4 regions of the Kosakonia oryzae genome follow, and region 3 is predicted to be linked to each of the others. Evidence: predicted binding sites of a transcription regulator. Region 3 holds the regulator's gene; each other region holds the start of a gene.
What was found. The regulator sigma-54, encoded in region 3, starts transcription at its own class of promoters, with help from an activator protein. The targets are predictions, from matches to a motif close to GTTGGCACANNTTTCGCTNT.
Positions count from the first base shown of each region.

Region 1 (6,073 bases), 610 kb from region 3:
CTTCGCCCATGGTAAAGCTCTGCTTCAAATTCGCCAGCGGCACACGGCTGAAATCACTCCAGGCACCCAGCACCCGGTTAAAGTCGATATCGACAATCACATTACCTAAATCAAAGATATAGAGCATTTCTCTCTCCTTGCCAGCCGTGGAGAGTTAACTGTAGCGGTAAAGTGTGAAATTGAATAGTTTACCGTCTCACATGCGGGCATAAAAAAAGCCGCTGAATATCAGCGGCTTTTTCACGGAAAAGAGGAGAAATTACTCTTCTTTTGCACCGCGCATTGCGCGTTTACGATCGTTTTCCGTCAGGTGACGTTTACGAATACGGATAGACAGCGGGGTCACTTCTACCAGTTCGTCGTCATCGATGAACTCCAGAGCTTGCTCCAGGGTCATCTTAACCGGCGGAACCAGAACCGTTGCTTCGTCCGTACCGGACGCACGCATGTTGGTCAGTTTCTTACCGGTCAGGCAGTTTACCGTCAGGTCGTTAGAACGGCTATGAATACCAATGATCTGGCCTTCATAAACTTCCGCACCGTGACCAAGGAACAACTTACCGCGATCCTGCAAACCGAACAGCGCGAACGCTACCGCTTTACCCTGACCGTTGGAGATCAGTACGCCGTTGTTACGCTGGCCAACTTCGCCCGGACGAACATCGTCGTAGTGGCTGAAGGTGGAGTACAGCAGACCGGTACCGGAAGTCATGGTCATGAACTCAGAACGGAAGCCGATCAGGCCACGGCTTGGGATCACGTAGTCGAGACGTACGCGGCCTTTGCCATCCGGATTCATGTTTTTCAGGTCGCCTTTACGCTCGCCCAGCGCCTGCATGACAGAACCCTGGTGCTGCTCTTCAACGTCCAGCGTCACGTTTTCAAACGGTTCCTGGCGACGGCCGTCGATTTCACGGAAGATAACTTTCGGACGGGAAACCGCCATCTCGAAACCTTCACGACGCATGTTCTCGATCAGAACAGACAGGTGCAGCTCACCACGACCGGAAACGCGGAATGCATCAGCGTCTTCGGTTTCTTCCACGCGCAGCGCAACGTTGTGCACCAGCTCTTTGTTCAGGCGGTCAAGGATCTGACGTGAAGTCACGTACTTACCTTCTTTACCACAGAACGGAGAGGTGTTGACGTTGAAGAACATGGTTACGGTCGGCTCATCAACAGACAGCGCCGGCAGCGCTTCCACATTCTGCGGGTCGCAGATGGTGTCGGAGATGTTCAGTTCGCCCAGACCGGTGATCGCGATGATATCGCCAGCTTCGGCGATTTCGCTGTCGATACGTTCCAGACCCAGGTGGGTCAGCACTTTACCGACTTTACCGTTGCGGGTTTTGCCTTCGCTATCAATGATAGTAACCTGCTGGTTCGGCTTCACTTTACCGCGTTTGATACGACCAATGCCGATAACACCAACGTAGTTGTTATAGTCGAGCTGGGAGATCTGCATTTGCAGGGTCCCGTCGAGATCGACGTTCGGTGCCGGTACATGGTCAACAATCGCCTGATACAGCGGGGTCATGTCTTCAGCCATGTTTTCATGGTCCAAACCCGCGATACCGTTCAACGCAGAAGCGTAAACGATCGGGAAGTCCAGCTGTTCGTCGGTCGCGTCGAGGTTAACGAACAGGTCGAAGACCTGATCAACAACCCAGTCCGGACGCGCGCCAGGACGGTCAACTTTGTTGATTACCACAATCGGCTTGAGGCCATGGGCAAATGCTTTTTTGGTCACGAAGCGCGTTTGCGGCATCGGGCCGTCAAACGCATCAACCACCAGCAGCACGGAATCGACCATGGACATCACACGCTCAACTTCACCACCGAAGTCGGCGTGCCCAGGGGTATCAACGATGTTGATACGGTAATCATTCCATTTGATAGCGGTGTTTTTCGCGAGGATGGTAATCCCACGCTCTTTCTCCAAATCGTTGGAGTCCATCACACGCTCTTGAGTTTCAGCACGTTCGTCGAACGTACCGGATTGCTGCAGCAGCTTGTCAACCAGGGTTGTTTTACCGTGGTCAACGTGAGCAATGATGGCGATGTTACGCAGATTTTCGATCACAACTTTGCCTCAGGCATTAGAAATAGCGCGTTATTGTACACGTATTAATCGAAGGACAAAACAGGATCACAAACATCCTCCGCAAACAAGTATTGCAGAGTTGCTTTGTGATCGCTTTCACGGAGCGTTAAAAGGGCCGCTAACAAAAAATTGCACCAATAAGGTGCTTAATGTTCACATGAAAGCACTATATTGGTGCAATTTAACCATCATGGTGCAGCCCTTTTGCACTATACCGGGCATAATAACGCCTTTTGAGGGGCATTTAAAAGTTGGCATAGATTTCGCTTTATCTATTTTACGGCAACTACGCCAGGTTTCACGCAGTATTTGAAGACCTCGTTACCACGACGACAATGACAAATCCGGGAGAGTTTAAGTATGTCCGCTGAACACGTTTTGACGATGCTGAATGAGCACGAAGTGAAGTTTGTTGATCTGCGCTTCACCGATACCAAAGGTAAAGAACAGCACGTCACTATCCCAGCCCATCAGGTTAATGCTGACTTCTTTGAAGAAGGCAAAATGTTTGATGGTTCTTCGATTGGTGGCTGGAAAGGCATCAACGAATCAGACATGGTGCTGATGCCGGACGCGACTACCGCTGTCATTGATCCGTTCTACGAAGAAACAACGCTGATCATCCGTTGCGATATCCTCGAACCAGGCACTATGCAGGGTTACGACCGCGACCCGCGTTCCATCGCGAAACGCGCTGAAGAGTACCTGCGTTCTACCGGTCTGGCAGATACCGTTCTGTTTGGGCCAGAGCCGGAATTCTTCCTGTTCGACGACGTTCGTTTCGGCAGCTCCATTTCCGGTTCCAGCGTTGCTATCGATGATATCGAAGGCGCATGGAACACCTCCACCAAATACGAAGGTGGTAACAAAGGTCACCGTCCGGCTGTTAAAGGCGGTTACTTCCCGGTTCCGCCGGTTGATTCATCACAGGATCTGCGTTCCACCATGTGTCTGGTGATGGAAGAGATGGGCCTGGTTGTTGAAGCTCACCACCACGAAGTGGCAACTGCTGGTCAGAACGAAGTGGCTACCCGCTTCAACACCATGACCAAAAAAGCGGACGAAATTCAGATCTACAAATATGTGGTACATAACGTTGCTCACCGCTTCGGTAAAACCGCAACCTTTATGCCAAAACCGATGTTTGGTGATAACGGTTCCGGTATGCACTGCCACATGTCCCTGTCCAAGAACGGTACTAACCTGTTCTCTGGCGACAAATATGCAGGCCTGTCTGAAATGGCGCTGTACTACATCGGCGGCATAATCAAACACGCTAAAGCTATCAACGCCCTGTCTAACCCGACCACCAACTCCTACAAACGTCTGGTCCCGGGTTATGAAGCGCCGGTAATGCTGGCTTACTCTGCCCGTAACCGTTCTGCTTCTATCCGTATTCCGGTCGTTGCCTCTCCGAAAGCACGTCGTATCGAAGTTCGCTTCCCGGATCCGGCGGCTAACCCGTACCTGTGCTTCGCAGCGCTGCTGATGGCAGGTCTGGATGGTATTAAAAACAAAATCCACCCGGGCGAAGCAATGGACAAAAACCTGTATGACCTGCCGCCAGAAGAAGCGAAAGAGATCCCGCAGGTTGCAGGCTCTCTGGAAGAAGCGCTCAACGCGCTGGATGCTGACCGCGAGTTCCTGACTGCCGGTGGCGTATTCACCGATGACGCTATCGATGCTTACATCGAACTGCGTATCGCTGAGAATGACCGCGTTCGCATGACGCCGCACCCGGTAGAGTTCGAACTGTACTACAGCGTTTAAAAAATTAAATACTCGGCGGATTTCTTGTCGTAGCAAGGCGGCAACTGAGCGAATCCCCGGGAGCATAGATAACTATGTGACCGGGGTGAGCGAAGGCAGCCAACGCAGCAACGGCGAGAAAGATGCCAGAGGATTTGTTGCCGTGGAACTTTTAGCCCATCCCTGGATGGGCTTTTTTCTCCACCAACACCCTGTTCTGTCGCATTTTTTACCTATAAAAAGCTATACTGCACTAAATTGGTGCATATCTCCGGGAGACTGCTAAATGGCAAGCGGCGCGCTGCCCGATGCTGGGCAGATCCTCAATTCTTTGATCAACAGTATCTTACTGGTTGATGACGAACTGGCGGTGCATTACGCCAACCCTGCAGCACAGCAGTTGCTGGCGCAGAGCTCGCGTAAATTATTCGGTACACCGCTGCCTGAACTGCTGAGCTACTTTTCACTGAATATCGATTTGATGCGTGAAAGTTTGCATGCAGGTCAGGGTTTTACCGATAACGAAGTGACTCTCGTGATCGATGGTCGCTCACATATTTTGTCGCTGACGGCGCAACGTTTACCGGACGGTTTAGTCCTGCTGGAAATGGCGCCAATGGATAATCAACGACGTCTGAGCCAGGAACAATTGCAGCACGCCCAACAGGTGGCTGCGCGTGATCTGGTGCGTGGACTGGCGCATGAAATTAAAAACCCGCTTGGCGGGTTACGCGGTGCGGCGCAACTGCTGAGCAAAGCGCTGCCCGATCCGGCGTTGATGGAATACACCAAAGTTATTATTGAGCAGGCCGACCGTCTGCGAAATCTGGTGGATCGTCTGTTAGGCCCACAGCAGCCGGGAATGCATGTTACCGAAAGCATTCATAAAGTTGCCGAACGCGTAGTGAAACTGGTGTCGATGGAACTGCCGGACAATGTAACGCTGGTTCGCGATTACGATCCGAGTTTACCGGAGTTGGCCCACGATCCAGACCAAATTGAACAGGTTTTACTGAATATCGTCCGCAACGCTCTGCAAGCGCTGGGGCCGGAAGGGGGCGAAATTATTCTGCGTACCCGTACCTCCTTCCAGTTAACGCTGCACGGAATTCGCTATCGCCTCGCGGCGAGAATAGATGTGGAAGATAACGGCCCAGGTATTCCGTCGCATCTCCAGGATACGCTGTTCTATCCCATGGTGAGCGGGCGTGAGGGCGGTACCGGGCTGGGATTATCTATCGCACGCAGTTTGATTGATCAACATTCTGGCAAAATTGAATTCACCAGTTGGCCAGGTCATACCGAATTCTCGGTATTTCTGCCTATTCGGAAGTAGAGGTGTTTATGCAACGAGGGATAGTCTGGATCGTTGATGACGATAGCTCCATCCGTTGGGTGCTGGAACGCGCGCTCAGCGGGGCAGGCTTGAGTTGTACAACGTTTGAAAGTGCCAATGAAGTGCTTGATGCGCTCACCACCAAAACCCCGGATGTACTGCTTTCCGATATTCGTATGCCAGGGATGGATGGACTTGCACTGTTAAAACAGATCAAACAGCGCCATCCAATGCTTCCGGTCATCATTATGACCGCGCATTCCGATCTGGATGCGGCGGTAAGCGCTTATCAGCAAGGGGCATTTGATTACCTGCCCAAACCTTTTGATATCGATGAAGCCGTCGCGCTGGTTGAACGTGCGATTAGCCATTATCAGGAACAGCAGCAGCCGCGCAATATACAGGCCAGCGGCCCGACCACCGATATTATCGGCGAAGCGCCGGCGATGCAGGATGTGTTTCGCATTATCGGCCGTCTGTCACGCTCGTCGATTAGCGTCCTGATTAACGGTGAATCCGGGACCGGTAAAGAACTGGTGGCGCATGCGTTGCATCGCCATAGTCCGCGAGTGAAAGCGCCGTTTATCGCCCTGAATATGGCGGCAATTCCCAAAGATCTGATTGAATCAGAACTGTTTGGCCACGAGAAAGGTGCCTTTACCGGTGCGAATACTATCCGCCAGGGGCGTTTTGAACAGGCTGATGGCGGGACGCTATTTCTCGACGAAATTGGCGACATGCCGCTGGATGTGCAAACCCGTTTGTTGCGCGTGCTGGCCGACGGCCAGTTCTATCGTGTCGGCGGCTACGCGCCGGTAAAGGTTGATGTGCGCATTATTGCAGCGACGCACCAGAATCTGGAGCTGCGCGTTCAGGAAGGCAAA
Region 1 is NZ_CP014007.2:5,346,144-5,352,216, forward strand. Features, by position in the region: gene yihX (glucose-1-phosphatase) at 1-127, opposite strand, end outside; gene typA (ribosome-dependent GTPase TypA) at 260-2,083, opposite strand; gene glnA (glutamate--ammonia ligase) at 2,465-3,874, shown strand; gene glnL (nitrogen regulation protein NR(II)) at 4,140-5,189, shown strand; gene glnG (nitrogen regulation protein NR(I)) at 5,198-6,073, shown strand, end outside.
Region 1: glnA (glutamate--ammonia ligase) is a predicted target of sigma-54. The motif match lies at 2,355-2,374, and genes of this name have one in related genera.

Region 2 (6,073 bases), 570 kb from region 3:
ACGCCCAGCATCGCTTCGCGGCTGGCACCGATGCCGGTAAACGGGCTACCGGTATCCAGCCCGGCAATGGCAAAGAAAAAGCGGGCAATGGCGAACAGATAGATCAGGGTGATCAAATCGCCCAGCAAAGGCAGCGGCGAGTTAATGGTGATCACCGGCAAAGCCGTCGCAATGGTCAGCATCACGCCCACCATCACAAACGGCATCAGGCGAAATACCCAGCCGGACGCCGCAGGCGCAATACTCTGGCGGCCCAGCAATTTGAACAGGTCGCGGTACTCTTGCAGCACGCCAGGCCCACGGCGATTGTGCAACCGGGCGCGCGCCACGCGGCTGATACCGGACAGTAGCGGCGCAAAGGCGAACAGCACCAGCGCCTGCAATAACGCATATAGAAAACTCATCATCAGGCTCCTCGGGAAATCACCACAACCACCAGCACCGCCAGCTCAATCAGCGCCAGCCGACGAAACAGCAGCTGCGCCGCGTCGGTACGCCAGCCGGGCAGAATCAGCGTGGGCTCCAGCCATTTGCGCAGCTTCAACACCGGGGCAAATGCGGTTTTTACCGGCATGGCAAAACCGTGGGCGGTGATCACCATTGAGCCTTCATGGTCGTAGCCGCAGACCCAGGCGCTGCCACGGCTGCGGGAAGGAAGACGATCGCCTTTAAACAGCACCATCAACAGCACTGGCAGCAGTGGCATGGCAATCAGCAGCAGCGTGATCATCGGTTGTGACACCACCGTGTTCGCGGTATGCAGCGGCAGCGGTACGGCGGCATACAGACGCGGCAATAGCCACGGCGCAGCAACGCCGCCAATAACGCAGCAGAGCGCCAGCACGGCCACGCTTGCGGTCATCAACCAGGGAATAGATTGCGGGTTTTCCGCCTGCGGGGTGCGCGGCGCGCCAAGGAAGGTGACGCCATAGACTTTCGCCATACACATCACCGCCAGCGCACCGGTTATCGCCAGGCCAACGGCCAGCAGCGGCCCAATCAGTTGCAGAACAAAGTGACCACTACCGCTCAGGCTGAAGAAGGATTGATAAATCACCCACTCACCGGCAAAGCCATTGAGCGGCGGCAGCGCTGCCATCGCCATCAGCCCGACCAGCATCGCCAGCGAGATAAGCGGCATTTTTTTGCCGATACCGCCCAGTTTTTCGATATCGCGATAGCCGGTGCCAAACCACAGCGCGCCTGCGCCAAGAAACAGCGTGCTCTTAAACAGGCTGTGGTTGAAAAGGTGATACAGACCGCCAACCAGCCCCAGCGCCATCAGCGCCGGCTGCTGCAATGCCAGCCCGGTTACGCCCGCGCCAAGGCCGAGCAAAATGATGCCGATGTTTTCCAGCGTGTGATACGCCAGCAGGCGCTGGATATTGTGCTCCATCAGCGCATACAGACCGCCGACAAAGGCGGTGATCATGCCGAACACCAGCAGTACAACGCCCCACCACAGCGGCGGCTGGCCGCCCAGCAAGGAGAAACTGAGAATGCCGAACAGCCCGACTTTCATCACCACGGTAGAAAAGAGCGCGGCGGCCGGTGCTTGCGCGCTGGCGTGCGCCTGCGGCGCCCAGGCGTGCAGCGGAATAATCCCCGCCAGCAGACCAAAACCAATTACCCCCAGCAGCCAGACACCGCTGCTCAGCGGTTGTCCGCTAAGCTGAACAAAATCGAGCGTGTGATAACGCTGCCAGATAAACCAGCAGGCCAGCGCCAGCAGCACCGTGCCAAGACGCCCCATGGCGAACCACAATTTGCCAGAGGCGCTGCACCCGGTAAGAAACACCGCGCTCAGCGCCATGATTTCGCTCATCACGACCAGCTCGCCGAGATTCGCGGAACAGACGGCGCACAGCGCGGCGGCCAGCAGCAAATTGATCAACAACCCGTTGGCTTTCACCGCGTCATGGCGGTGCCAGTGGATGTTATAGAGGCTGATAAGCAGGCCGCAAAGGCCGAAAGTGATCACCCACACGGCACGCAGCGGCGTGACCAGTAACGGATACTGCAACAGCGTCAGGCTGCCAGAAACGGCATCGGCGCCCAGCAGCGACAATAACCCGGCAGCGGTCGCCATGGCACTGCCGATTGCGCCGCCAAGACCGGCCAGCCAGCCGCTGAGAATTTTCGCCCGCGTAAACAGGTACGCCAGCGCAGCAGCGCAGGTAAACACCGCCACCGCGCCGTTGAGCAACGAGAGAATCGTCATTTTGCACTCCGGTTAAGCTGGGTAAATAGCGACAAATCGCCGTAGTCCGTATTCAGGGTCTGCTCGCGTTTGCGACGGCTGGCGCGGGCGATATCGAGGTTATTGACCAGATGCAGCGCCTTGGTCGGGCACATCCGCACGCAGGCCGGGCCTTGATCATCGAAATGGCAAAGATCGCACTTCACGGCGATAGCCCGCACGCCGGGCACCCAGTCCAGCAGCGTGCTGACGCGCGCAGGTGCAGGCGGCGCGGCGGGCGCGAGCGGCGAGTTAACGTTGGCCGGAATATCCAGCGGACGGCTACCGGCAAATTCGATAGCGCCAAACGGGCAGGCAATCGCGCACAGTTTGCAGCTTACGCACAGGCTTTCATTTAACTGCACCGCGCCATCGACGCGATTAATGGCGTTTACCGGACAAACGCCCGCACAGGGCGCGTCTTCGCAGTGGTGGCACTGCTGCGGCGCGGATTCATGTTCATTACGCATCACACGCAGCCGCGGCATCGACTGCAAGCCATACGCGCGGTGCGTCTCCGCGCAGGCCGCCTCGCAGGTGTGGCAGCCGATACAGAGCGCCGGGTCGGCAATTACAAAACGGTTCACCAGCTAATCCTCAGGTGATTCACCCAGTCCGGGCGGTCATTTTTGACGAAATCAGTCGCACGACGTGTCACTTCGACACATCTCGACACCCAAACTCAGGCCAGCGCAGACGCGTGCGCGCTGCTGGCAAGAAGAGAGAGATTGATGGGGGTATCGTTTTCCATCGCCGCGTACAGGCTGTCGTAAACCGTGGCGATTTTTTCCAGATAGTGTTCCAGCACTTTTTCACGATCGTGGGTGCTGATAACGCCGTCCACTTTGCCGTCGCTGGTGAGCTGTGCCTTTGCTATCAAGCGTTTATCGCTGCCATCTTTATTGGCAATCGCATATTCGATGGTATGGCCATTAAAGCCGCCGGTCAGAGAGACGGTGACCGTGAAGTGACCGAACAGCTCAAAACTGAGCTGCTGCTCTGGCGCGCAACCTATGGCATGGTGCAGGCGCGCTTTTGACAGCGTGATCCCCTGAACCAGCGCGTTACAGTAACTGCGCCACTCCTCCTGCAGGAGATGGTGTCGCCCGGCAATGTAATCTGCCTTTTCGCTAATTTCCCAAATCGTCATGTCTGCTTACCTGATTAATTGAAACAACGGCGGTAAAGCATCATCCATGCCAACATTTAATTTGTTGATTATTAAAGGAATAAATAAAAATATTCGCTAATTTCGACGTGTCATCTCGACAGGTTCGACATCGTCACAGTGTCAACATCACTCATGGCACTCTTATTGCATTAACGCGGCAACTCATAAGGAGGGATTATGCATGAGATCACTTTGTGCCAGCGGGCGCTGGAAATTATTGAACAACAGGCCACCGCGAACGGTGCGCGTCGGGTTACCGGCGTCTGGTTAAAAGTGGGCGCATTTTCCTGTGTCGAAACCGAAGCTTTAACGTTTTGTTTTGATCTGGTGTGCCGTGGCAGCCTGGCTGAAGGTTGTACACTGCACATCGAACAACAGCAAGCGGAGTGCTGGTGCGAGTCTTGTCGGCAGTACGTCACGCTGCTCACCCAGCGTGTTCGCCGCTGCCCACAATGCCACAGCGACCAGTTGCAGATCGTTGCCGACGATGGAATGCAAATTCAGCGCCTGGAAATTGAGGAGTAAACAATGTGTACAACATGTGGTTGTCAGGACGGTAACCTTTATATCGAGGGTGACGAACATAACCCGCACTCTGCGTTTCGCAGCGCACCGTTCGCCCCTGCTGCGCGCCCTGCGCTAACTATAACCCGCGTCAATACCCGAGAGTTCACCCCCACCCAATCGGGTAACGGCGATTTGCATTACGGTCACGGCGAAGCCGGCACCCACGCGCCGGGCATGAGCCAGCGCCGGATGCTGGAAGTGGAGATCGACGTACTGGATAAAAATAACCAGATCGCCGCCCGCAACCGCGCCCGCTTTGCCGCCCGCCAGCAACTGGTGTTGAACCTGGTCTCCAGCCCTGGCTCCGGCAAAACGACTCTGCTCACCGAAACCCTGCAGCGCCTGAATGCGCGCGTCCCCTGCGCGGTGATCGAAGGGGATCAGCAAACCGTCAATGACGCCGCGCGTATTCGCGCCACCGGTACCCCGGCGATTCAGGTGAACACCGGCAAGGGTTGCCACCTGGATGCGCAGATGATTGCCGATGCTGCGCCGCGTCTACCGCTCGACGATCGCGGCATTCTGTTTATTGAAAACGTCGGCAACCTGGTATGCCCGGCGGGCTTCGATCTGGGCGAACGCCATAAAGTGGCGGTGCTGTCAGTGACCGAAGGGGAAGACAAGCCACTGAAATATCCACACATGTTCGCCGCCGCCTCACTGATGCTGCTGAATAAAGTGGATCTGCTGCCGTACCTCAATTTTGATGTCGAGCGCTGCATCGCCTACGCCCGTGAAGTGAACCCGCAGATTGAGATCCTGCTGGTTTCCGCCACCAAAGGCGACGGGATGGACGCCTGGCTCGACTGGCTGGAGACGCAACGATGTGCATAGGCGTACCGGGGCAAATTTGCGCCATTGATGGCCTGCAAGCCAAAGTGGACGTCTGCGGCATTCAGCGCGACGTGGATTTAACCCTGGTCGGCAGCCACGATGAACACGGCCAGCCGCGTCTCGGCCAGTGGGTGCTGGTGCACGTCGGTTTTGCCATGAGCGTGATTAACGAAGCGGAGGCGCTGGATACGCTGGCGGCGCTGCAAAACATGTTCGATGTCGAGCCGGATGTCGGCGCGCTGCTCTACGGCGAGGAGAAATAATGCGTTTTGTCGATGAATATCGCGCCCCGGAACAGGTGATGCAACTGATTGCCCATCTGCGCGAACGGGCCTCTCATCTTAGCTATACCGCCGCGCGTCCGCTGCGCATTATGGAAGTATGCGGCGGCCATACGCACGCCATCTTTAAATTCGGCCTCGATCAGCTGCTGCCGGAAAACATCGAGTTTATCCACGGGCCTGGCTGTCCGGTGTGCGTGTTACCAATGGGACGCATCGATACCTGCGTGGAGATCGCCAGCCATCCGGAAGTGATCTTCTGCACTTTCGGCGACGCCATTCGCGTGCCGGGGAAAAAGGGCTCGCTGTTACAGGCAAAAGCGCGCGGTGCCGATGTGCGCATCGTCTATTCACCGATGGATGCGCTGGCGCTGGCGGAAAAAAATCCGCAGCGCAAAGTGGTGTTCTTCGGCCTCGGTTTTGAAACCACCATGCCCGCTACGGCGATCACGCTTCAGCAGGCGAAAGCCCGCAACATCAATAACTTCTGGTTCTTCTGCCAGCATATTACGCTGATCCCAACGCTGCGCAGTCTGCTGGAACAGCCGGATAACGGCATCGACGCATTCCTTGCACCCGGCCATGTCAGCATGGTGATCGGTACCGACGCGTACACCTTTATTGCCGAAGAATTTCGCCGCCCGCTGGTGGTTGCCGGGTTTGAACCACTGGATCTGTTGCAGGGCGTGGTAATGCTGGTGGAACAGAAAATCGCTGCGCAAAGCCGGGTGGAAAACCAGTACCGCCGCGTCGTGCCGGATGAAGGTAACCGGCTGGCGCAGGCTGCGATTGCCGATGTGTTTGCCGTCAGCGGCGACAGCGAGTGGCGCGGGCTGGGGGTGATTGGCGAATCCGGAGTCCATCTGACGCAGGCTTATCAGCAGTTCGATGCCGAAGCGCACTTTCGCCCGGCCGCGCAGCAGGTGTATGACGATCCGCGCGCCCGCTGCGGCGATGTGCTGACCGGCCGCTGCAAACCGC
Region 2 is NZ_CP014007.2:1,104,803-1,110,875, reverse strand. Features, by position in the region: gene AWR26_RS05365 (respiratory chain complex I subunit 1 family protein) at 1-404, opposite strand, end outside; gene hycC (formate hydrogenlyase subunit 3) at 407-2,221, opposite strand; gene AWR26_RS05355 (4Fe-4S dicluster domain-containing protein) at 2,218-2,826, opposite strand; gene hycA (formate hydrogenlyase regulator HycA) at 2,922-3,389, opposite strand; gene hypA (hydrogenase maturation nickel metallochaperone HypA) at 3,588-3,935, shown strand; gene hypB (hydrogenase nickel incorporation protein HypB) at 3,939-4,811, shown strand; gene AWR26_RS05335 (HypC/HybG/HupF family hydrogenase formation chaperone) at 4,802-5,074, shown strand; gene hypD (hydrogenase formation protein HypD) at 5,074-6,073, shown strand, end outside.
Region 2: hycA (formate hydrogenlyase regulator HycA) is a predicted target of sigma-54. The motif match lies at 3,424-3,443, and genes of this name have one in related genera.

Region 3 (6,073 bases):
CGTCAAAGCCCGCGTTAAACAGAGCAATCACGGCTGCCAGGGCTTCTTCTTCCTGTGGGCCGCTGACTTCGATTTCAATTTGCCGCCCTTTGGCGGAATCCAGCATCAGCAATGCAATCACGCTGCTGGCTTCCGCTTCGGTACCTTCATCGTTGCGCAGTAATACTTCTGCGTCAAATCCCTGTACCAGCTCAAACAGTTTCATCGCCGGGCGCGCATGCATGCCCAGTTTATTGGTGATCTCAACAGTTTGTTTTACGGTCATGTTTTGCGTTTTTCCAGCGTACGGTGACGGGATTGAACGTTTTTACCGCGCGAGCGGAAATAATCCGCCAGCTGTTCGGCGACATAAACAGAACGATGCTTACCGCCAGTACAACCAATAGCGACGGTCAGATAGCTACGGTTGTTGGTTTCCAGCATCGGTAACCACAGTTCAAGATAACTGCGGGTCTGGTAAATAAAATTGTGCACTTCGGTATGCCGGTCAAGGAACGCCGCGACAGGTTTGTCGAGACCGGTCATCGGGCGCAGTTTCGGATCCCAGTGCGGGTTGGGCAGAAAGCGAACGTCAAAGACGTAATCGGCATCGATAGGAATGCCGTGCTTAAAGCCGAACGACTCAAAGACCATGGTCAGTTCGCGCTCGCGCTTGCCGAGCAGGCGGGTGCGCAGCATTTCGGCCAGCTCATGAACCGACATTTCGGAGGTATCGACAATCAGATCCGCGCGGGAACGCAGTGGCTCCAGCAGGTTGCTCTCTTCATCAATAGCGCTTTCCAGCGATAAATTCTTGCTGGAGAGCGGATGTAAGCGGCGCGTATCGCTGTAGCGCCGAATCAGCGTGTTACGGTCAGCATCAAGGAACAGCAATTGCGGCGAGAACGCATCAGGCAGACTGCTCATTGCCTGTTCAAAAATTTCCGGAGATTCCGGCATATTACGCACATCAATACTGACGGCGGCAGAGGTCTGACGATCGGCGAGTGTCTGTGCCAGTTGAGGCAGCAGCACGACCGGCAGGTTATCGACACAATAGAAACCCATGTCTTCCAGAGCGCGCAGGGCCACGGATTTGCCTGAACCCGAACGACCACTTACGATCATCAGGACCATGAACCGTTTCTCCCCACAACGACAAAAAAGGTGTTCTTCCCATTACGCATCGTCGCTTTCGCCTTCTGTCTGCGTGATTATTTGATACAGCTCTTCATCGTTCTGCGCACTGCGCAGGCGACGGCAAATGGTTTTATCCGCCAGCCGTTTGGCCACCAGCGAGAGCGTATGCAGATGCGTTTTGGTTTGATCGGCCGGCACCAGCAGTGCAAACAGCAGATCGACAGGCTGATTATCGATAGCGTCGAAGGCGATGGGCGTTTCGAGCTGTACAAAAACACCAACGGCGCGCAGCGTATCCTCTTCCAGCTTACCGTGGGGGATGGCAATACCGTTACCAATACCGGTACTGCCCATTTTCTCACGCGTAAGAATGGCTTCGAAAACGACCTGTGGCGGCAGGCCGAGCTGTTTTGCCGCCAGTTCACTGATGATTTCCAGAGCTCGTTTTTTGCTCTGGCAGTGAACGCCGCTACGTGTACATTCCTGGTTAAGGACATTGCTCAATTGAAGAGCGGAATCGTTATTCATCATAATTTCACCTAAGCGCCGTCAGAGCTAAGCACCCTACCGGGTTGCGGTAGGGTGCAACGCGCCAAACGAACGCCCGGACAATTAGTGTTGTTTCAGTTTATCTTTATGTTTCGTTAGCTGTCGCGACAGTTTATCAATCAAACCATCGATGGCAGCGTACATATCCTGTCCTTCCGCGCTGGCATGCAACTCGCCTCCATTGACATGCAAGGTTGCATCCGAGGTATGGATCACTTTCTCCACTTTCAACACAATATAGACCTGATTAATCCTTTCGAAATACTGCTCAAGCTTGGCAAATTTGTTGTTCACAAATTCACGTAAAGCATCAGTGATCTCGACGTTTTGTCCTGTGATGTTAAGCTGCATAGTGTCTTCCTTATCGGTTGGGTCACACCAGCTGTTTACGCTGGTTAGACGGCGGAATGGATAAAGACTCTCGATACTTCGCAACGGTACGCCGCGCTACCATAATTCCTTGATCGGAAAGCAGCGTTGTCAGCTTACTGTCGCTCAGTGGTTTTGCAGGGTTTTCTGCGGCGATTAATTTCTTAACCAGCGCGCGAATGGCTGTCGACGAGGCTTCGCCGCCGCCTTCCGTATTCACATGGCTGGAGAAGAAATACTTCAATTCAAAAATGCCGCGAGGACTGTGCAGGTACTTCTGCGTTGTCACACGGGAAATCGTGGACTCGTGCATTTCGACGGCCTGGGCGATATCCGCCAACACCATCGGTTTCATAAACTCTTCGCCCTGTTCAAAGAATGCCTGCTGCTGCTCGACGATGCAGCGGCTGACGCGCAATAGCGTGTCGTTACGGCTTTCAAGGCTTTTGATCAGCCACTTCGCTTCCTGCAAATTACTGCGGATAAACTGGGTGTCGGCGTCATTGCGTGCGCCGCCGCCCATTGAAGCGTAGTGCTGGTTGATTTGCAGACGCGGAATGCTGTCGGAGTTCAGTTCTACCGTCCAGCGCCCGTTATGCTTACGCACCAGCACATCCGGGATGACATATTCTGGTTCGCCGGTCTGAATCGACTGGCCGGGGCGCGGATCCAGCGACTGGATCAGATTGACCGCTTCTTTCAGCACGTCTTCTTTAAGACGCGTGACGCGCATAAGAGAGCGGAAATCGTGGTTAGCGAGCAGATCGAGGTGATCGCTGATGATCAGGCGAGCCTCTTCGCACCAGGGCGTATCTTTCGCAAACTGAGAAAGTTGGATCAACAGGCAATCGCGCAGATCGCGCGCAGCGACGCCAACCGGATCGAAACGCTGAACGCGCTTTAACACCGCTTCAACTTCATCGAGACCGATCTCTTCATCACCCATGCTTTCCAGCACATCCTCAAGCGACACAGTAAGATAGCCGGTCTCATCGACAGCATCGACAATAGAGGTTGCGATTGCGCGGTCGGTATCGGAAAACGGCGTTAACTCCACCTGCCACATCAGGTAATCTTGAAGAGATTGTGTCGTTTCCCCCTGATAAATCGGCAGTTCGTCATCGATATAATCGTGGCTGCTGCCGGAAGGCGTTCCGGCGGTATAAATCTCATCCCAACTGGCGTCCAGCGGCAGCTCTTCAGGCATCTCTTTCTGTTCGAGCGCGTCTACGGTATCCAGGCCTTCATTTTCCTGGGTTTGTTGGCTATCCACTTCTTCATGAAGATCGGCTTGTTCCAGCAATGGGTTACTCTCCAGCGCTTGCTGAAGTTCCTGCTGAAGTTCTAACGTAGACAGCTGCAACAGACGGATAGCCTGTTGCAGTTGCGGCGTCATAGCTAGCTGTTGGCTAAGCCTTAATTGCAAACCTTGCTTCATATTCAGAGCAGCACTCTCCGACAAAATACCTCAATAAACTCTACCCTATCAGAGTCTGAAGTCTTCCCCAAGATATACGCGCTTAACGTGTTCGTCTTCAAGGATTTGCTGCGGTGTACCATGAGCAATTAAATGCCCCTGGCTGACGATATAAGCACGTTCACACACCGCCAGCGTTTCGCGAACATTGTGGTCAGTAATTAACACACCTAACCCACTGTCACGTAAGTGTTCAATGATGCGTTTGATGTCGATAACCGAGATGGGATCGACGCCCGCAAAGGGTTCATCCAGCAAGATAAATTTAGGATTTGCCGCCAGTGCGCGCGCAATTTCAACGCGGCGACGTTCACCACCCGAAAGGGACTGTCCCATATTGTCGCGCAGATGCTCAATATGGAACTCTTCCATCAATTCATTAGCGCGATCCTCGCGCTGTTCGGACGTCAGATCGTCACGGATCTGAAGCACTGCCATCAGGTTGTCATACACGCTCAGACGACGAAAAATAGACGCTTCCTGCGGTAAATAACCGATGCCGCGACGCGCGCGCGCATGCAGCGGCAGCAAGCTGATATCGTCATCATCAATAATGATATTGCCCGCGTCACGCGGAACAATCCCGACCACCATATAGAAGGTGGTCGTTTTCCCTGCGCCGTTAGGGCCAAGCAGCCCAACAATTTCGCCAGAATTAACGGTCAGGCTGACGTCTTCAACCACGCGGCGGCCCTTATAGGCCTTCGCGAGATTCTTTGCAGTTAATGTTGCCATAACGAATTAGTTACTCTTCTTAGGAGCCGGGGTTGGGGTGTTGCCCTTGTCCTGCAACTGCGACGGCACCAATACGGTGGTGACGCGTTTACCTTTGTCGCTGAACGCCTGCATTTTCTGCTCTTTCACCAGGTAGGTGATCTTGTCGCCAGTGATGTTGCTGTCCAACTGCTCGAGATAGGCTTTACCGGTCAGCACGACAAAATCTTTTTCCAGCTCATAGTGCATCTGTGAAGCGTGGCCTTTCACCGGTTTGCCGTTGTCCTGCATCTGATAAAACGTGGCTGGGTTGCCATAACCATCAATGATCTCTTTGCCTTGCTGGCCGCCCGGGCGCGTTACTACCACTTTATCGGCGTTGATTTTAATGGTCCCCTGCGTCACCACGACATTACCGGTGAAGGTGACAATATTGCCCTGCATATCCAGCGACTGCTGATCGGAGTCGATATGGATCGGCTGTTCGGTATCACCGGTCACGGCAAAAGCCGGAAGTGCAGCGGCAAAAAGCGTACTGGCGAGAACCAGGTTAAGGCTGAGTTTGTTTGTTTTGAATTTCATAGGAGCTTCTAACCTTTTCAATCAGCTCGGCGTTTTTGCTGCGTAAGTTGCCGCGCATTTTCAGGCCGGTGGAATTAAATGTTGTTCCGTACAATGTTACCTGATCATCGGAAGTAACATCCTGCGTTACCAGATTGATCTGGGCGTTATCCGTGGTGATTTTTCGTAGCTGTGCATCTGCTGTCAATGCGTTGACCTCAACATGTCCGTAAAGGTAAAGCATTCTGTCGCTTGTTAATTTCGCTTTATCTGACTTAATCGACCAGGTAGGTATTTTATTCTGGTCAAAGGTGGTCAGCACCGGTTGCGCGTACCAGCTCACGCCATCGACGGAGTAGTATTCGACGTTTTGCGCGATCAAGCGGTAGTTGAGCGCACCTTCCGGGCTATAAACCACCGTGTCGGTGTGTTTGCTGGTGTAGGTTGGCGCTTTGTCGTCAGTTGTGGTTTGTTCAGGTTCATCCTGAGAGGTCAGGTTAATACCAATCAGTACCAAAGCGACCAGCGCCAGTAGAATAATGACCCAACGTCTGGTTTTACTCATATCGATTGCCCTTTGGCCTCATCCAGCTTGCCCTGCGCCAGCAGCAACAAATCACACACTTCACGGACTGCGCCGCGACCTCCATTGATGCGCGTGACATAATCAGCACGCGGAAGCAGCAAAGGGTGCGCATCGGCGACGGCAATGCTTAGACCTATTTCGGCCATCACCGGCCAGTCAATTAAATCGTCACCCACATAGGCAACCTGTTCCGGCGTGAGCGCCAGCCTGGTCAGTAATTCACGGTAGGCCAGCAGTTTATCCGACTGTCCCTGATACAGGTGTTTAATCTTCAGGGTTTCACAACGATCTTCTACCAGTTTAGCTTTTCGACCGGTAATAATGGCGATCTCAATGCCGGAAGTTAACGCACAGCGGATCCCATAGCCGTCGCGAACATTAAACGCTTTTAGCTCTTCCCCATTATTGCCCATATAGATGAGGCCATCGGATAGCACGCCGTCCACATCGAGGATCAGCAGGCGAATTTTTTCCGCTTTGCTCATGACTTGCGCGCTAACCGGCCCATAACAGGTTGGAAGCGACGCGCCAGCATTACTCATTCTGATGTCCTTCTTTACACTACGCCAGCGCGCAGCAAATCATGCATATGTAACACACCCAGCAATTGGTCGCCATCGGCAACCATCACCGAGGTGATGTGGCGCGACTGCATCAGGTTCAGCGCATCGACCGCCAGCGTATTAGGCCGTACGCGA
Region 3 is NZ_CP014007.2:535,946-542,018, forward strand. Features, by position in the region: gene npr (PTS phosphocarrier protein NPr) at 1-265, opposite strand, end outside; gene rapZ (RNase adapter RapZ) at 262-1,116, opposite strand; gene ptsN (PTS IIA-like nitrogen regulatory protein PtsN) at 1,159-1,650, opposite strand; gene hpf (ribosome hibernation promoting factor) at 1,732-2,019, opposite strand; gene rpoN (RNA polymerase factor sigma-54) at 2,042-3,475, opposite strand; gene lptB (LPS export ABC transporter ATP-binding protein) at 3,524-4,249, opposite strand; gene lptA (lipopolysaccharide ABC transporter substrate-binding protein LptA) at 4,256-4,810, opposite strand; gene lptC (LPS export ABC transporter periplasmic protein LptC) at 4,779-5,354, opposite strand; gene kdsC (3-deoxy-manno-octulosonate-8-phosphatase KdsC) at 5,351-5,917, opposite strand; gene kdsD (arabinose-5-phosphate isomerase KdsD) at 5,932-6,073, opposite strand, start outside.

Region 4 (6,073 bases), 1.7 Mb from region 3:
CCCGGCAGAACGCGCCGCGCGGGCAAAAGCGATGGAACTGCTGGAGTATATCGGCATTGCCGAGTACGCCAATTTGCAGGCCACCAATTTGAGTTACGGCAACCAGCGTAAAGTGGAGATTGCCCGCGCGCTGGCAACGGCGCCGCAACTGCTGTTGCTGGATGAGCCCGCCGCCGGGATGAACCCGAAAGAGACGGAAGATCTGGCCGGGCTGATTTTCCGCATGCGCAAGGATTATCAACTGAGCGTGCTGCTCATTGAACATGACATGCCTTTCGTCAACGCATTGTGCGAACGGGTAATGGTGCTGGAGTATGGCAAACCGCTGTTTAGCGGGCTGATGTCTGAGGCGATCCAACATCCGGAGGTGATCTCCGCCTACCTGGGAGAGGTACGTTATGCTTAGCGCCCGCGAGTTAAAGGTATTTTACGGCGTCATTCAGGGGCTGAAAGGCGTTGATATTGAGATCAACGACCGCGAAATTGTGACGCTGATTGGCAGTAATGGCGCGGGAAAAACCTCGACGCTGAACGGCATCATCAACCTGGTGCGCTCAACCGGGACGGTGAATTTCCTCAATGAAGATATCTCGCGCAGCCAGACGCACCATATTGTGCGTAAAGGGCTGGCGCTGGTGCCGGAAGGCCGCAAAATCTTCACTAACCTGACCATCGAAGAAAACCTGCGCATGGGGGCGTATAACAACCTCGCGAACTTCACTCGCCTGCGGGATCGCATGTTTACCCTGTTTCCGCGCCTGAAAGAGCGGCGTAAGCAGATGGCGGGTACCATGAGCGGCGGCGAGCAGCAGATGCTGGCGATCGCCCGCGCATTGATGAGTGAACCGGTGTTGTTGATGCTGGATGAGCCAAGCCTCGGTCTGGCACCAAAAGTGGTGGGCGAGCTGTTTACCACCATCCGCCAGTTGCGCGAAGAGAACATCACCATTCTGCTGGTGGAGCAAAATGCCACCGCGGCGCTGACCATCGCCGATCGCGCTTATGTGCTGGAGAATGGCAAGATTGTACTTTCCGGCGCGGCGCAGGAGGTGCTCGCCAACCCGGAAGTGAAAAAGATGTATCTCGGCGGGTAAACCCTGGTCGTGGCTTGATGCCGGGTGGCGGCTTCGCCTTGCCCTGCGCGATCACTGCCATGCCCGATCAGCGTTCGCGCCGTTGGGCATGGCGGTGCGATCACGGATATGGCCAGCGATGCTCCTCGGAGGCCGCCGTTGCCAGCAGCCAGTCGCGAAAATCCCGGCTCATCCGCTGTAATACGGCGGATTCGTCGTACACCAGGTAATAAGCAATCGGTGAGGCGACGGTAATGGCCAGCGGGCAGATCAAACGCCCACGGCTTAATGCCTCCGCCACCAGTACCCGGCGCACCAGCGCAACGCCCCTGCCCGCCAGTGCGGCTTCAATCACACCGTTTGAATCGATAAATACCGGGCCTTTATCGGTATCCACATCATGTATGCCCTGCGTGTCGAACCACAAACGCCAGTCCAACCGGTGTTCATCATGCAGCAGCGGGTAATTCAGTAATTCGCGCGGCGAAGCGGGACGGTTTTCCGCCAGCAGCGCCGGGCTGCACACCGGCAACAGATGGTCGTTCACCAGACAGTGCGACTGAAGCCCCGGATACACACCCGCGCCGTGACGTACGGCAAAATCGATCCCTTCATTGCTCAGATTGACCACCCGGTTAGTGGTATTAATCTGCACCTCCACGCCGGGATGCAGTTTTTCGAAAGCGCCCAATCGCGGCAACAACCACTGAATGGCGAAGCCGGGCGTGCAACTGACGGTGACTTTGCTCTGGCTGGCGTTATCCATTAGCCGCTGCGTGGCCTGTGATATCTGGTTAAACGCAGGCTGAATAGCACGCAGATAAATGTGCCCTTCTGCCGTCAGCGCCAGAAAGCGCGGCCCGCGCATAAACAGCCGGACATTCAGCCACGCCTCAAGCCTGGCGATTTGCTGGCTCACGGCACTGGCGGTAATGCATAACTCCTCGGCCGCCGCTTTCATGCTCATATGGCGGGCGACGGTAGCAAAGCAGACTAATGCCTGCAGGGGCGGTAGGGTCATCGCGGCTCTCCGCATAATTAAGTGCAACTAAACTGTAGCAAAAATGCTGGTTTGTCAGCCTGATGCCGTCGGGGTAAAACATTTTTAGTTAAAAACGCAACACAAGGAGTTGCACAATGCGGGCCATTGATTACCTGAGATTAATGATGCTGGCGGCCATCTGGGGCGCGAGCTTTCTGTTTATGCGGATTGCCGCACCGGAATTCGGTGCTATCAACACCGCTTTTCTCCGCGTGCTGTTTGGCTTTCTTGGCCTGGCGGCGCTGCTGGCGCTGTTTCGCCGCGCGTTTCAGTTTTCCGGTAAGCTGCGCGCGGCTTTGCTGCTTGGGGTGATTAACTCCGGGCTGCCGTTTCTGATGTACTGCCTGGCCGCACGTTGGCTGCCTGCCGGGTATTCCGCTGTTCTCAATGCCACCACGCCGTTGATGGGCGCGCTGGCGGGCGTGGCGTTTTTTGACGAACGCCTGAGCGGGAAAAAGTGGGCGGGCGTGGTACTCGGGCTGGTGGGGATTTTGACGATTACCACGCTCGGTGAAATGCGCAACGTGCAGGAGGTCGCCGCTGGCGTGGCGGCGTGCCTGGTGGCGACCGGCTGTTATGGCGTTGCCGGTTTTCTCACCCGCAACTGGATAACGGCGCGCGGCGGTCTGGATCCGACGCTGGTCGCCTTCGGCAGCCAGGCGGGCGCCACGCTGTTTTTGCTGCCGTTCTGCGCCTGGTCGATTAGCAGTGGCGCAACCATCAACTGGGCGCAGCCGTCAGTGTGGGCCTGCGTGTTGGCAGTGGGCCTGCTCTGTACCGCCGTGGCCTATATTCTCTATTTTCGCCTGATTGCCGATATCGGGCCGCTGCGCAGCCTGACAGTCACCTTTCTTATCCCGCCGTTTGCCGTGCTGTGGGGCTACCTCGCGCTGGGCGAAACGCTGAACGGCGGGTTTATTATCGGCGCGCTGATTGTCTGCCTGGCTGTGTGGCTGGTGGTCAGCCCGACGGCCGCGAAACGCCATTAGCACAGGTTCTGCTACGCTTACCTTTCACACCACTTTAGCGCGCTGCCGCTGCGCTTCGCCTCAAAATGGTGCATTTGCGCCTGTACTTGTCACGAAAACGCATTGCCAGCCATGCTGGCATGCTTTCTGCATTTTTTAAGAATCTTCACACGCGCAATGCAGGGGATGACAATGATAAAAATAACGCTTCCGACAGCACCTTACTACGATGAGATGCTCAGCGCAGAGGGCAGTCAACGCCAGCATTACGATGCCTGGTGGCAGTGGCTTCAACAGACCGACCAGCACGCTATCCATCAAAAGAAAGAACAGGCAGAACTGTTATTTCACCGGGTGGGCATTACCTTCAACGTTTATGGTGAAGAGGGAGGCACTGAACGCCTGATCCCCTTTGACAGCGTACCGCGGATTATCCCGGCCCATGAGTGGCGCACTCTCGATCAAGGCATCCGCCAGCGCGTCAAAGCGCTGAACGCTTTCCTCTACGATATCTACCATCAGCAAAATATCCTCAACGCCGGAATTATTCCGCGCGAGCAGGTTCTGGCGAACGAGCAATACCAGCCCTGTATGCAGGGCGTGGATCTGCATAACAATATTTATGCTCACATTACCGGTATCGATATGGTACGTAACAGCGATGGTCGCTATTACGTGCTGGAAGATAACCTGCGTACCCCGTCCGGCGTCTCCTATATGCTGGAGAACCGCAAGATGATGATGCGCCTCTACCCGGATCTCTTCGCCAGCCAGCATATTGCGCCGGTGGAGCGCTACCCCGGCTACCTGCTGCAAACCCTGCGTGAAAGTACCCCGGTGGACGATCCCACGGTGGTGGTGATGACGCCTGGGCGTTTTAACAGCGCCTATTTTGAGCACAGCTTTCTGGCACAGCAGATGGGCGTTGAGCTGGTAGAAAGCGCCGACCTGTTCGTCAAAGGCGGCGCAGTTTATATGCGCACCACCGAAGGCCCGTGCCGGGTGGATGTCATCTACCGCCGCATTGACGATGCGTTTCTCGATCCACTGGCGTTTCGTGCCGATTCGATGCTCGGGGTTCCGGGCCTGCTGTCGGTCTACCGGTCGGGCGGCGTGGTGCTGGCGAACGCGATCGGCACCGGCGTTGCCGATGATAAATCCATTTACCCCTATGTGCCGGAGATGATCCGCTTCTACCTCAGCGAGGAGCCGATTCTCGGCAATATCGCCACCTGGCAGTGCCGCAAGCCCGACGATCTTAACTATGTGCTGGCCCATCTCGACAGCATGGTGGTGAAAGAGGTTCACGGTGCGGGCGGGTACGGCATGCTGGTCGGCCCGAAATCGACCCGTCAGCAGATTGAGGATTTCCGCAAGCGGCTGCTGGCGAACCCCGGCAACTATATTGGCCAGGAGACGTTGGCGCTCTCCACCTGCCCGACCTTTGTCGAAGAGGGGCTGGCACCGCGCCACATCGATCTGCGCCCGTTTGTGCTCTCCGGTGAAGAGGTTCGCCTGGTGCCGGGCGGCCTGACGCGCGTGGCGCTGAACGAAGGTTCGCTGGTGGTGAACTCGTCGCAGGGCGGCGGCACCAAAGATACCTGGGTGATGGAGGAGGATGAATGATGCTAAGCCGCACAGCCAGCGAACTGTACTGGATGGCCCGCTATCTGGAGCGGGCAGAGAGCTTTGCCCGGGTGCTGGATGTTACCTGGAAGCTGTCGATGATGCCGCGCCACCGCCAGCAGCAACACGATTTGGCGCTGCCGCTCAATCTCACCTTTTCCCATGAGCTGTTTCAGCAGCGTTATGCCCGCTTTTCCATGAACAACCTGCTGAACTTCTTCGCCCTTGATAGCCACAACCCGAGCAGCATTTATAGCTGTATTGAAATGGCATGGAATAACGCCCACGCGGTACGCGGCAGCCTGTCGTCAGAAGTGTGGGAGTGCATCAACACCACGCGTATCGACATCCGCAATCTGCGTCAGTCCGGGGTGGATAAAATCGGTATTGATACCTTTTTTGACTGGGTAAAAGAGCGCTCGCATCTGTTTCGCGGCGCGATGTTCGGCACGCTATTGCGCAACGATGCGCAGTGTTTTATTCGTGTCGGTACGCTAATTGAGCGCGCCTACGCCACCGCCCAACTGCTGGCGCTTAAAGATCAACAACTGAACAACGATCCGGATCCGGTGCGTGAATATTATCGCCTCGACACCCTGCTACGCGCGGTGAGCGCCCGCGAGGCCTATCACAGTATTTACCGCCAGCCGATCAGCCGCGAAACCGTCAGCGAACTGCTGGTGTTTCGTAATGATGTGCCCCGTTCGCTGCATGCCTGTGTGGCGGATCTGGTGCAGCAACTGGAGATGATCGGTAATACGCGGGCGCATGTTCCGCTGCGCCGGGCGCACCTGCTGCATGTGGAACTGCGCTTTGGTTCCCTCGACGAGGTGATGAATCAGGGGCTGCAAAACTGGCTGAACCACTTCCTCACCCAAATTAACGAACTGGCCGACAGCATTCGCCAGACTTATCTGGAGGCGATATGAAACTCACCATCAACCATTTAACGCATTACCAGTACGATGAAGAGGTGAAATTCAGCACCCAGTATCTGCGGCTGACGCCGCAAACTTCCGCGCGTCAGCAGGTTAGCGAGTGGAAACTGACGCTGCCCGCCTCGGCCGTCGCCACCCATGATGCTTATGGCAACCTGATGCATGTGCTGACGCTGGACAGCCCGCACCAGGAGATTTTTATCCACGCTCAAGGGGTGGTGGAAATCGCCGATAATGTGGAAGAGAGCCAGGATAACAGCGATGAAACGTTGTCGCCGCTGGTCTTTTTACGCGTCACGCCGCTGACGGAAGCGGACGATCTGATCCGCGGTTTCGCCAGCCGCTATTACCGGGAAACAGCGCCCGAAGAGAGCCTCACATCGCTGATGGCGGAATTACAGCTAAAAATGCCGTATACTCCCGGCG
Region 4 is NZ_CP014007.2:4,212,138-4,218,210, forward strand. Features, by position in the region: gene AWR26_RS20025 (ABC transporter ATP-binding protein) at 1-406, shown strand, start outside; gene AWR26_RS20030 (ABC transporter ATP-binding protein) at 399-1,094, shown strand; gene gcvA (transcriptional regulator GcvA) at 1,195-2,094, opposite strand; gene AWR26_RS20040 (DMT family transporter) at 2,211-3,104, shown strand; gene AWR26_RS20045 (circularly permuted type 2 ATP-grasp protein) at 3,276-4,709, shown strand; gene AWR26_RS20050 (alpha-E domain-containing protein) at 4,709-5,638, shown strand; gene AWR26_RS20055 (transglutaminase family protein) at 5,635-6,073, shown strand, end outside.
Region 4: AWR26_RS20045 (circularly permuted type 2 ATP-grasp protein) is a predicted target of sigma-54. The motif match lies at 3,218-3,237, and genes of this name have one in related genera.